3 regions of the Peribacillus simplex NBRC 15720 genome follow, and region 2 is predicted to be linked to each of the others. Evidence: riboswitches for the same ligand, from Rfam matches in the RefSeq annotation. Region 2 holds a riboswitch; each other region holds the start of a gene.

Region 1 (4,290 bases), 1.7 Mb from region 2:
ACAGCAGCTTTGGAATTGGGTGCTTTATGGCATTCGCGTAGTGGGCATTGCACCAGGCGGGGTTGACACTCCTATCATACAAGGCTATAAAGATATGGGAATCATCGAAAAATTGAATGCAAGTCAAATGCGCGGTAAATTAATTAAGCCAGAAACCATTGCAAATACCGTCTATCTATTATCGTTAGAGGAAGCGGATGCGATTAATGGAAGTGTAGTCATGGTCGATGATGGCTATGCATCTTTTAAGTGATTTTCTGAAAAGAAAACATCGTCCCAACCAGACGATGTTTTCTATTTATGATATATGGGAATATTGAATTCTAATAGATCAAAGGTAATATGTTGACCGATTGATACCATCAAGATATCATGGAAAATAATTGGTGAAACCGGTCTTATCTTTATAAAAGAAGGTTGATATTTTTGAAAAAAGGGCAGCAAACCAAAGAACGAATCATAAATGTAGCCCGGACTCTTTTTGCCACTAAAGGTTTTGACATGACAAGAACGAATGAAATTGCCTCTGCATGCAATGTTTCCGAAGCTACTATTTACAAATACTTTGATAGCAAAAAAGATTTGCTTTTGGCTACAATTACCCCTAATGAAAAAGAGGAATCTGAAGATGGGACTAGTCATCTTTCAACGGATGATCTAGTGGAGAATCATGTTTGCACCATGATAAAAAAAATTCTTGAAAATAAAGAACAGTTTTCGATATTATTTAGGGAAACACAATTCGATCAAGATATTTCAAAGCAATATGTAGATCAGATTTTCAAGCCAAATGCCAAGCATATTGAAATACAGAAGAGAATAGATAGCGGAGAGATACAATATATCTCTGATATTATCCTATTTAATGTAGGGATCATTTCTTTTACATTGGCATTATCTACACATTATGAGATCCATCAACAAAAAAAGGAGCCATATTTTACTTCTGAACGAATTAAGAGCATTGCTCAACTTTTGGTATATGGTATTCATGGTAAACAAAATCATACATAATGAAACGGTCATATTTGTGGCATGAGCATCAAGCCGCAAATATGACCGTTTTATTTTCATTCAGAGTCGATGAAGTCAACTGGTGAATTTATGAAACCCGAGTGTAAGATTTGACTTATATTTTTCAGACTATTACGATAAATGCATACTGCATGAAATGCTTTACGAAGATTTTATCTGGAAATCATGTAACATTGGAGGGGTATTAAATGAGCGATATCGTAATTTTATCAGGAAGTCCTGCTATACCATCAAGAACGGACATTTCACTAAAACATATTCAATCATTAGTCGAACACGAAGGATTTACCACAGCTTATTTCTCAATTACGGATTTCTCAGCAGATGATTTATTTCAAGGGAAATATAATAGCGAAGATATCTTAAAGCTTTCAGAGAGAATTCAAGCAGCTAGAGGTATCATTATTGGTTCACCTGTTTATAAGGCTTCTTATACAGGGGTATTGAAAGCCTTGATTGATTTGCTGCCAGAAGGTGCTTTTAAGGGTAAGCCAGTGCTGCCAATCATGATTGGAGGAAGTAACAGGCATCTATTGGCGATTGACTATGCGCTTAAACCATTAATTTCAATATTAAAAGGCGAGCCGCTGCAGGGCATTTATTTTGTTGATAAGGAAATAGATAAACAGAATTCAGAAAAACCGATTAATGATTTGGATTTAATTGATCGCGTCCAGAGTCAAGTTCAAGAATTTGTAGAAGCGATACAGTTAAGAAATTAATGACTTCAAGTAATCCCTTCTACAAAAGGAATGGAATTCGAGAAATTATTTTTTCAAGAAAGGACATGCGTCAATAATAGGCTTTTTATGAAAATAGACTTATTTTTTTGGAGACCTTATCTAAAAAGACGAGTCTATTTTCGTATTTATATGAACATAAAATCATAAATTGAATAGTGTGTATAAAAATAACAGTTAATCCATAATATTAAACCAAGTTATTTTATAAGAAAACTCCATTGACAAGGATTAAATATATGTTAATATTTAAAATAATAAAACTTATCCAGAGCGACGGAGGGAATTGGCCCTTTGAAGTCCAGCAACCTGCATGATGGATGCAAGGTGCTACCTCCAACAAAATGTTGATCATTTTGGAAGATAAGGTAAAGATATTTACCTTGGGATCTTTCCATCATGGAAAGATTTTTGTTTTTTTTGAAAAATTGTAGGCAAACCATAACAATGTAAGGTTGTATGGAATTATATAAATCTAAGAAATTCATTTAATCAGCGTTGAAAATAAAATATTCGCGGATTTTCTTAAAGGAGGAACTGGTTTGGATAAAGAGAATCAGCTTGAAGAAATATTTGAACGACTTCAAGAAATGCTTAATTCAATGAAATATGGATCCATTACACTTATTGTCCAGGATGGTAAAATCATTCAAATGGAAAGAAATGAAAAATTAAGAATTAAATAAGGTATCTGCTGACTAGAAAAACTAGAGGCGGGTTTAACTGATATAAAGAGAGTATTGGTTAGATTCGTCTCTTTTTCCTAGAATCAAATAAACCGGAGAAGATTACAACGGGTATTGATCAACAGTTACTCTAACCTGATACAGCAAGTTTTTAGAGGGGGCTACAAAGTTGGCTGCATTAATAAACTATGACAATTTCAACACAGGGGATTTACCTGTATTTCCTGAAGACAGTGAGACAAAAGGAGCTTTGGAAGTTCTGCAATGGGCGAATGACCATTATGGAAACAAACTGATTTATGCTTGTAGTTTTGGTATTGAAGGCATCGTGCTTACGGATTTATTGGCGAAGGTTAATCCTTCGGCGAAAATAGTTTTCCTTGATACAGATGTTCATTTTGAGGAAACTTACCAATTGATCGAGCAAGTGAAAAAGCGATATCCAAAGCTTTCGATCGAAATGAAGAAACCTGCCTTGACGCTTGAGGAACAAGCAGCGGAATATGGGGATGAATTATGGCTTAGAGATTCCAATAAGTGCTGTAACATTCGTAAAATCATTCCGCTTACCGATGTGCTTTCAATGGCAACAGCCTGGCTTTCGGGATTGCGGAGGGAGCAATCCGAAACAAGGGCTCTGACCGAGTATATCAATAAGGATAATAAGTTCAAGTCAGTTAAAATATGTCCACTCATACATTGGACGTGGAAAGATGTTTGGCGCTACGCCCATAAAAACGGACTTCCATATAATATCCTGCATGATAATGGATATCCGAGCATTGGATGTAAAACGTGTACAGCACCGGCCTTCAATGCAGATGATTTACGCTCTGGCCGTTGGCAAGGGGCTCAAAAAACGGAATGCGGATTGCATTTATCTTAAATAAATAGAAACCATAGGGGGAAATTAGCATGACAATCAGTTTACCGCACGGAGGAACATTAATCGATCTTTGGGAACCAAAATATGATTTTAGTAAAATAACAAAGTCAATCGAAATAGATGAAATTGCATTAAGTGATCTTGAATTGATAGGCACTGGTGCCTACAGTCCGATTAAAGGATTCTTTACAAAAAGTGACTATGAGACAGTGGTCAAGGAAATGAGGCTTAGCAGTGGGCATGTATGGAGCATCCCGATTACGCTGCCTTTGACCGAAGAAACTGCAGAAACCCTTACTTTAGGTGAAGAAGTGACGTTGACTCATGAAGGTGAAACATACGGAGTTCTATCCGTTTCCGATATTTACACTCCAGATAAGCAATTGGAAGCGACATTAGTATATCAAACGGATGATGAGAAGCATCCTGGAGTGAAAAATTTATATAACCGTGGGGATGTATATGTCGGCGGGGAAATAAAGTTGATCAAGAGAATAGAGCGTCCGCTATTTCAAGCTCATTATTTGGACCCGGTCGACACAAGGAAAGCTTTTGCGGAAAAAGGCTGGGAAACAGTTGTCGGATTCCAAACGAGGAACCCTGTTCACCGTGCTCATGAATACATTCAAAAGACAGCATTGGAGATTGTCGACGGCTTATTCTTAAATCCTCTCGTAGGTGCCACTAAATCCGATGACATTCCGGCAGATGTAAGAATGGAAAGCTATAAAGTGCTGCTTGAAAAATATTATCCTAAGGATCGCGTCTCCCTTGCAGTTTTCCCTGCTGCCATGCGTTATGCAGGACCAAGAGAAGCCATTTTCCATGCGATGGTCCGTAAAAATTATGGTTGCACCCATTTTATCGTCGGACGTGATCATGCGGGTGTGGGCGATTATTATGGCACATATGATGCTCAAAAAATCTTTGGGAATTTTAACGC
Region 2 (4,290 bases):
CGTGTAGGACTGGACCGGATTCTTTTTCGATTTGAAGCGTGGTGACTTGTTTTGCTTTTTATAATATCGACTATAGGCATCTGCTAAATTTTCCACCGATTTCTGTAAGGCAATACTGTCTACTTCTTTCAGGAAAGAATATTCTTTCTTTAAAGCTGGAAGTTCTTTGATTGTTGCGTATTTATTCACAAAAGAGCCTTTCCATTTATTAAAGGGTAATTGGCCGTTCTGCTTCATTTCTTCACAGATATACCAGTAAGCATCTTTCTCCTTCTGTTTGCCTAAAAAGAAGTTATAGACAAAACGAGAGCAGCCAAATGTTTTATTGATGAGAACTAATTGTTCTTTCGTTGGATAGATTCGAAATTTATAAGCTTTGTTTACGACCATTGGTTTCACCCCCTTATTGTTATTATTAACCAGAGAACGTACGTTTGTCAAAAGAATACTTTGGTTTAGGCCAACCGCCATTCATCTCCCCCTTACCGTTGGGCTCTCCCCCTTCACACGCTTGAAGAGGGAGTCTTCTGGCGGGAAATGATAAATTGTTCTTAACACTTAGAAATCCGTCGTGAGTCCAGTTTCTTAATAAGAAAATAGGTATGGCAAAAACGGTTAAAAAAGAAAAAAATGCTGCTGACCGCAATTATTAACCAACTGGATAAAAAATCTTTGCCAGCATGGATCATGAATTTCACCAATAGTTGAAAAAGGAGACAAGATGAATGGAAAGTGAATCTTCATTGTTAAAAGAGCATTTGTATCAGCTGGAGGAGAAATTGTTAAAATCTGAAGTCCGTACATCTCCAGAAGAGCTTTCATTATTATTGAAAGATGATTTCTTTGAGTTCGGCAGTTCGGGTAACATATGGTCTAAAAGCGACTTTTTGGGGCAAGAGGGAGCCGGAGCGGTGAAAATGACACTAAGTCAATTTGATATGCATCAATTGTCTAATGATACCGTGTTAACTACTTACCGGATTTTTGATGAAGGTAAAGTGGAACATACTCTAAGGAGTTCAATCTGGAAATGTACGAACGGAAGATGGCAAATGTTTTTTCATCAAGGCACAAAAACGAAAGGGCCCCGTTAAGCCTATTATTTATAAAAATAAATATCATAAAAGAGCGTTAGTCAAATGAGTTTTGTTTGCTTGAAAGATATTTCAATAAAATGATAGGGGTGGATGAAGTTGATCTTTCGGACCATTGATACGGACTAAGATAAAGATATTATCATTAAATTCAGGAAAGATTCCTTTGTTGTAAGTTTTGGATCTGAAGATGGTTTTGGAGATGAAAATACATATCTGCAACGAATGAAAGAACGGGTCCGCAAATTTCCGGATGGACAAGTGATCATTGAAAAGGACCAAGAACCGATTGGACAAATGGAACTTCAAATTCGGGAATATGAAGGAACCGAGATTGGCTATGTGAATCTATTTTATCTTATTCCCGAACACCGCAGCAAAGGCCTTGGCAAGGAATTGGTTCGCTACGCAGAAAGATTTTTCAGGCAATTTAATGTATCCGAATATCATTTAAGGGTTTCTCCGGATAATCAAAGGGCGATTCGTTTATATACGAATACAGGCATGATGAAGATAAGCGAAGAAAATGAAAAATACCCAGTATGGAGAATGAGCAAATCATTATAAAATATAAATATAAATTATATTAATATAATTAAAAAGCATCAAATCAATATACTGTGAAAATATTTAGAGCGATGAAAAATATGGTTGACTTTAGAGAAAATTGAATATATAGTGAAGGACATAATTAAATATAACGTTAATTCTTATCAAGAGATGTGGAGGGACTTGGCCCTATGATACCTCGGCAGCGGGTTTTTACTTTTGTAAAAATACTGTGCTAATTCCAACGGACGAAAGTTTGAAAGATAAGAAGGAGCTTTTCTTAGATAATTAATTTAAGAGTTTACTCTTTTTTATGTCTAAAAGAGGCCTCTTCTGTCTGATGACGGAAGAGGCCTCTTTTGTTTATTCAAAATGTATATGGTTATTTGGAGAATTGGTGCAGTTACTCGTGAGTTTCGCACTCTTACTCATGAATTTCGCAGAATTTAACCCTATCATTATGAAACTTTGCAAAGCTCTTCTCTCTGGATAATGAATTCGTACAAATAAACAGCATGGGGGGAGATTGGATGATTGAGTTTCAAAATGTTAAAAAGGTTTATCAAACAAAGAAACAGACTGTTGAGGCTTTGAAGGGCATTAATTTGACAGTGGAAAAGGGGGATATATTCGGTGTAGTCGGTTATAGCGGGGCCGGGAAAAGTACGTTGATCAGGTTGGTCAATTTGCTTGAACATCCTTCAGATGGGCAGGTGATTGTTGGGGGCAAGGATTTAACCAAATTGAACCCGAAGGAATTGCGGGCTGAAAAGAAAAAAATCGGGATGATCTTTCAGCATTTCAATTTGCTAAATTCAAAGACTGTTTTTGATAATATTGCCATGCCGCTGGTTTTGTCCGGAACTCCGGGTAATGAAATAAAAAAGCGGGTAGGCGAGCTGTTGGAGTTCGTTGGCTTATCAAGCAAAGCAAAGAGTTATCCGGAACAATTGTCCGGCGGTCAAAAGCAGCGGATCGGCATTGCGAGAGCATTGGCTACCAATCCATCGATCTTATTGTGTGATGAAGCTACATCGGCATTGGATCCACAAACAACGAGTGCAGTTCTGCAGCTCTTAAAAAAGATTAATAAAGAATACAATATTACCATTCTGCTAATTACACATGAGATGTCTGTAATTAGGGAAATTTGCAATAAGGTAGCGGTCATGGAGGGCGGTTGCGTCGTTGAACAAGGTTCTGTTTTCGAAGTTTTTGCCAAACCGCAAACGGATATTGCAAAAAACTTCGTGAGAACGGTCATACATGACGAGATTCCACAAAGTTTCTTAAAAAGCATAGGGTCCCACATTCCGATTATTTGGAAAATTAATTTTATTGGGACTACTTCTGGCACTCCTTTACTTTCAACCATCTCGAAGAAATATGATGTTCATTTAAGTGTATTATCAGCCAATATTTCTGAAATTCAGGAAACGCCTTTTGGGAATTTGATCATCGAAGTGACAGGGAACAAAAATGAGGTGGACAAGGCTTATCAATATATTAAAGATGAGGGGATTCTCGTCCAGGAGGTGCAGATAAATGGGTAATACGCTTTGGGGAATGGAAATAACGGCAGACCAGCTGTCGACAGCTTTCGGTGACACACTTTATATGGTAGCCATCTCATTGGTATTTTCCGGATTGATTGGGCTTCCGCTCGGTATCCTGCTTGTCATTACAAGAAAGGGTCACATCCTGGAGAATAAATGGATCTTTAATGTATTGAACCCGGTCATCAATATATTGCGGTCGGTTCCTTTCATCATCTTGCTTGTAGCACTTATTCCGTTTACCAGAATGATTGTCGGCAGTGCGATTGGAACGAATGCGGCCATTGTTCCGCTAATCTTTTACGCGGCTCCTTATATTGCCCGGCTTGTGGAGAACTCCCTGTTGGAAGTGGACAAAGGGATCATCGAGGCAGCTCAGGCGATGGGAGCTACGACATGGCAAATCATTTATCGCTTTTTGATTCCCGAGGGACTTAGTTCGTTGATCCTTACATTTACAACAGCGACAATCGGGCTTGTCGGATCTACGGCCATGGCAGGTGCCGTCGGTGCAGGCGGGGTCGGAGATCTAGCTTTGGCTTACGGTTATCAAAGGTTCGATACGATGACGATGGTCGTCACAGTGGCGGCGCTCGTGATCATCGTTCAATTATTGCAATCCACCGGGAATTTTATTTCAAGAAAAATCAGAAGAAGATAAAAATAACAGGAGGTAGGAGAAATGAAGAAAATCTTATTAACGATCATGGTATTGGTATTGGCCATCGTGGCTGCAGGATGCGGGAAAGAAGAAGGTGCATCAGGCGGTTCGGATGATGTGAAAACAGTAAAAGTCGGTGTCAGCAGCGGGGATACGAGAACATGGGAATACATTGTCGACATAGCGAAAGAGGAAGGTCTTAATATCGAACTGGTCACTTTCAATGATTATATCCAACCGAACCTTGCGTTAAGTGAAGGTGAAATCGATGCCAATTCATTCCAAACGGTCGCTTACTTCGATGAATTCGTTCAAGACCAAAATCTGAAATTAGAGGCTATCGGGTCGACTGTCATTGCGCCTATGGGCCTTTATTCGAAAAAACATAAAGATCTCAAGGATCTTCCGGATGGCGCTACGATTGCCGTTC
Region 3 (4,290 bases), 2.2 Mb from region 2:
GCAATTGCTTCCCCTTTTGCAATATTTACGAGGGCCACATCGAAGTCCTTGATTAAATCGTCTGGATTTTCAAGTCCGACAGAGAGACGGAGCAAGCTGTTCGTGATGCCTCGCTTTTCCCTTTCATCAGCAGGCATTGCAGCATGGGACATTTTGGCCGGGTAGGATAATATAGATTCGACCGCTCCAAGGCTTACGGCAAAAACAGGGAGTTCGACAGTGTTAACGAAAGAACGGAAGACTTCCTCACTTTCCAATTCAAATGATAGGACCGCCCCTGCTCCAAGTGACTGGCCTTTCTGGATGGCGTGCTGTGGATGATCAGCTAGGCCGGGATAATACACTTTTTTCACCAAGGGCTGTTCCTTTAAGTAGGCTGCAATCTTTTCTGCCCCTTTTTGTGAATGTTCCATTCTAACTGACAAGGTTTTCAGACCTCTCATTACAAGCCAGGCGTCCTGGACACCAAGAACCGCTCCAAAGGAGTTTTGAAGGGAACCGAGTCTTACTGCTAATTCCGGATCTTTTACGACCGCAAGCCCAGCTACCACATCACTGTGTCCGGATAAAAACTTCGTCGCGCTATGAAGGACAACATCAGCGCCCAGATTCAGTGGTTTTTGCAATGCTGGCGTCAAGAATGTATTATCAACAAAACTTAAGGCGCCGGCTTTTTTTGCGATATCACATACGGCTTGAATATCGGTCACTTTAAGTAACGGATTTGAAGGCGTTTCGATGTATATGGCCCTGGTATTTGGCTGAACGGCCGCTTTGACGCTTTCAAGGTCCGTCATGTCAACGAAGGTATGCTCAATATTGAAACGCGACAATACGCTTGTGACCATCCTGAACGTTCCGCCATAAACATCTTCGGAAATGACGATATGATCCCCGGCAGACAATAGCAGGAAAGCTGTAGAAATGGCAGCCATTCCTGATGAAAAAGCAAAGCCATGGGTGCCGTCCTCAAGTTCGGCAATGATGTCTTCAAGTGCCTCGCGAGTTGGGTTCCCGCTTCTGCTGTAATCATATTTGCCGAATTGATCGATATCGGATTGATGGAAAGTCGATGCGTGCTGAATGGGGACGCTCACGCCGCCCGTTGCCGGATCGAATTTATGTTGATTATGAAGTAATTTGGTTTCAAAGCTAAAGTCATGATCTGTCATCGTAGTGCCTCCCTTTTTACCTGTGCGAATGCTTGCTGTAAGTCACCAATCAAATCATCGCTATCCTCGATGCCAACGGAGAAGCGGAGCAGGCGATTACAAACACCATTTGCCGTTCTGACTTCAAGCGGAATATCGGCATGTGTTTGTGTGGCAGGATAGGTGATGAAGCTTTCAACCCCTCCAAGGCTTTCTGCAAAAGAGATTAATGAGAGCGATTGTAAAAATGGGTTTACCGCCGCTTCATCAATGATACGGAATGAAATCATGCCTCCTCTGCCGGGATACAATACGTCTGTAACACAATCATGTTCCGATAAGTAATCTACAAGTATCTTGGCATTCTTTTCATGACGCTCCATCCGCAATGCCAGGGTTTTCATTCCGCGCATCAACAGCCAAGAATCAAATGGGCTCAAGACAGCTCCAGTACCATTATGATGGAAGGCAAGTGCATCACATAATTCAGCGCCGCTAGCAACGATCAGTCCGGCGAGCACATCATTATGACCACCGAGATACTTGGTTGCACTGTGAATCACAATATCCGCTCCAAGCAGGATGGGTTGTTGAATTAGAGGCGTGTAAAAAGTGTTATCAACGATTAACAATAAATTATATCGTTTGGCCAATGCGGCAACGGCGCTAATGTCCGTTTGCTGCATAAGAGGGTTAGTGGGAGTTTCGATGAAGATGGCTTTCGTGTGAGGAGTGATAGCTTTTTCGATATCCTCCAAACAACAAGTGTTTACATAGTCACACTGCAACCCCCATTTTTTAAAACCTTGTTCTAACAGACGATATGTACCGCCATAAAGATCTTCGCTGACAATCCATGCATCACCAGATTTAAAAAGGGCGAGTATAGTGGAAATGGCGGCCATTCCTGAACTGCAGGCATAACCTTGGTCCCCTTTTTCCAGATCGGCGATGGATCGCTCCAATAGTTGGCGTGTAGGATTACCTGTCCTTGTGTAGTCGAATCCCGTCGATTGGCCAATTCCTTCGTGACGAAAAGCTGTTGAAAAGTATACCGGCGGATTGACTGTTCCTGTCGCCGTTTCGCTGCGATTTCCTAATTGAGCAAGATATGTTTCAGTTTTGTACATGGTTTTCACTGCTCCTTTGAGTTATATAAAATAAAAAAAAGTCTTCTTTAAGAAGAAGACTTTGATTAAGTAGGGACGAGTCATTCTTCTTATCTTCCAAGTTCACAAACTTGTGGAATTAGCACCTTTTCATTGGTTTGAAACAAATGAAGGTTGCTGAGGTGTCATCGGGCCATTCCCTCTACCTCTCTCGATAAGAGTTTAGATTATTCAATTTCTTTTGAATTTACTATATATACAAAATACTGTCAAGAACATTTTGGGTGGATCATGCTTTGATGTTCATGACTAGGTCAAGTGGAGCCTAGCGGTGTCAACACTTTATGTGTCTAAAAAAAATATCCGAATTTTCATATAAACAGGAAGAATCATGGGTTTTTCAGAAAAATGGGAAGGGTCAGCCGGATATTTTTGCTTTAAAATAATAAAGTTTGTACAATGTATGGAGAGAAAGAATAATACAACATTATTCATTTCATATGCAAAAGGTCTTCAATGAATAGTGCAAACATAGGAGGAGAACACATGGAATACAGAATCGAACGAGATACGATGGGTGAAGTGAAAGTTCCTGCTGATAAATATTGGGGAGCACAAACTGAGAGAAGCCGTAACAATTTCAAAATCGGTAACGAAAAAATGCCGATTGAATTAGTTCGTGCATTTGCATACGTTAAACAAGCTGCGGCAAAGGTGAACTATGATCTTGGTGATCTTTCGGAAGTTAAAAAGAATGCCATCGTCAAGATTTGCGGCGAAATCCTTGAAGGTACACTAAATGATCATTTCCCGCTTGTAGTTTGGCAAACGGGAAGCGGCACGCAAAGTAATATGAACGTGAATGAAGTGGTCGCTAACAAAGGGAATGAATGGTTGAAAGAAAATGGTGAATCGGAAACCCTTCACCCAAATGATGATGTTAACAAGGCACAAAGCTCCAATGATACTTTCCCGACCGCCATGCATATTGCTGCCTTTATGGAAGTCGCTGAAAAATTGGTCCCTGCCATCAAAGCTCTTCGTGCTACATTCGATACAAAAGAAAAAGAATTTTGGGATGTCGTGAAAATTGGCCGGACACATCTTCAAGATGCTACACCATTAACATTAGGACAAGAAATTTCCGGTTGGAAAGCGATGCTCGACAAAGATCTAGCGATGATTGAGGAAAGCAGCCAAAAATTATTGAACCTTGCACTAGGCGGAACGGCTGTAGGAACCGGAATCAATACAAAAAAAGAATTCCCGGGACTTTCTGCCAAACAAATTGCAGCGGATACAGGACATCCTTTTGTCACATCTGATAATAAGTTTCATGCATTGACAAGCCATAACGAAATCGTCTACGCACACGGTGCTTTAAAAGCATTGGCAGCCGATTTAATGAAAATTGCGAACGATGTCAGATGGCTGGCAAGTGGTCCTAGAAGCGGAATCGGCGAAATAGCCATTCCGGAAAACGAGCCAGGCAGCTCCATCATGCCAGGTAAAGTCAATCCAACACAAAGTGAAGCGCTTACCATGATTGCAACACAAATCGTGGGTAACGATGCTACAATTGGCTTTGCAGCTAGCCAAGGTAACTTTGAATTGAATGTATTCAAACCAGTCATCATCTATAACTTCCTGCAAACGGTCAAATTATTGACGGAAGGCATTCATTCATTCAACAATAATTGTGCGGTTGGCATCACTGCAAATGAAGATAAAATCAAAGAAAATGTAGAACGTTCCCTTATGTTGGTAACAGCATTGAACCCGCATATTGGTTATGAAAAAGCAGCCAAGATCGCCAAAACAGCATTCAAGGACAACTCTACGTTAAAAGAAGCGGCGTTGAAATTGGAGTTCCTGACGGAAGATGAATTCAAAGCATGGGTAGATCCTGCTAACATGGTTAATAAATAATTGCATATAAGTGCCCTCCCTCTGGTATTAGGGAGGGTGTTTCCACGTGTTAAAATAATGGAATCAACAAATACTGAGATCATAAGTATCGGGAACAGGAG

What was found. Region 2 has a riboswitch for S-adenosylmethionine ahead of BS1321_RS17465 (methionine ABC transporter ATP-binding protein). Riboswitches for the same ligand answer to the same signal wherever they lie in the genome.
Region 1: it holds a riboswitch for S-adenosylmethionine, as region 2 does, so the genes downstream of both, BS1321_RS25585 (YezD family protein) here and BS1321_RS17465 (methionine ABC transporter ATP-binding protein) in region 2, are expected to answer to the same signal.
Region 3: it holds a riboswitch for S-adenosylmethionine, as region 2 does, so the genes downstream of both, BS1321_RS06820 (methionine biosynthesis PLP-dependent protein) here and BS1321_RS17465 (methionine ABC transporter ATP-binding protein) in region 2, are expected to answer to the same signal.

Annotation. Positions count from the first base shown of each region.
Region 1 covers NZ_CP017704.1:5,299,777-5,304,066, forward strand. Annotated here, with positions in the region: partial or broken gene BS1321_RS25570 (SDR family NAD(P)-dependent oxidoreductase) at 1-253, shown strand, start outside; gene BS1321_RS25575 (TetR/AcrR family transcriptional regulator) at 427-1,014, shown strand; gene ssuE (NADPH-dependent FMN reductase) at 1,224-1,757, shown strand; SAM riboswitch class I at 2,037-2,145, shown strand; gene BS1321_RS25585 (YezD family protein) at 2,318-2,461, shown strand; gene BS1321_RS25590 (phosphoadenylyl-sulfate reductase) at 2,643-3,347, shown strand; gene sat (sulfate adenylyltransferase) at 3,377-4,290, shown strand, end outside.
Region 2 covers NZ_CP017704.1:3,623,369-3,627,658, forward strand. Annotated here, with positions in the region: gene tnpB (IS200/IS605 family element RNA-guided endonuclease TnpB) at 1-390, opposite strand, end outside; gene BS1321_RS17455 (nuclear transport factor 2 family protein) at 726-1,094, shown strand; gene BS1321_RS17460 (GNAT family N-acetyltransferase) at 1,356-1,661, shown strand; SAM riboswitch class I at 1,802-1,913, shown strand; gene BS1321_RS17465 (methionine ABC transporter ATP-binding protein) at 2,174-3,196, shown strand; gene BS1321_RS17470 (methionine ABC transporter permease) at 3,210-3,860, shown strand; gene BS1321_RS17475 (MetQ/NlpA family ABC transporter substrate-binding protein) at 3,882-4,290, shown strand, end outside.
Region 3 covers NZ_CP017704.1:1,436,697-1,440,986, reverse strand. Annotated here, with positions in the region: gene metC (cystathionine beta-lyase) at 1-1,172, opposite strand, end outside; gene BS1321_RS06820 (methionine biosynthesis PLP-dependent protein) at 1,169-2,281, opposite strand; SAM riboswitch class I at 2,368-2,481, opposite strand; gene fumC (class II fumarate hydratase) at 2,807-4,189, shown strand.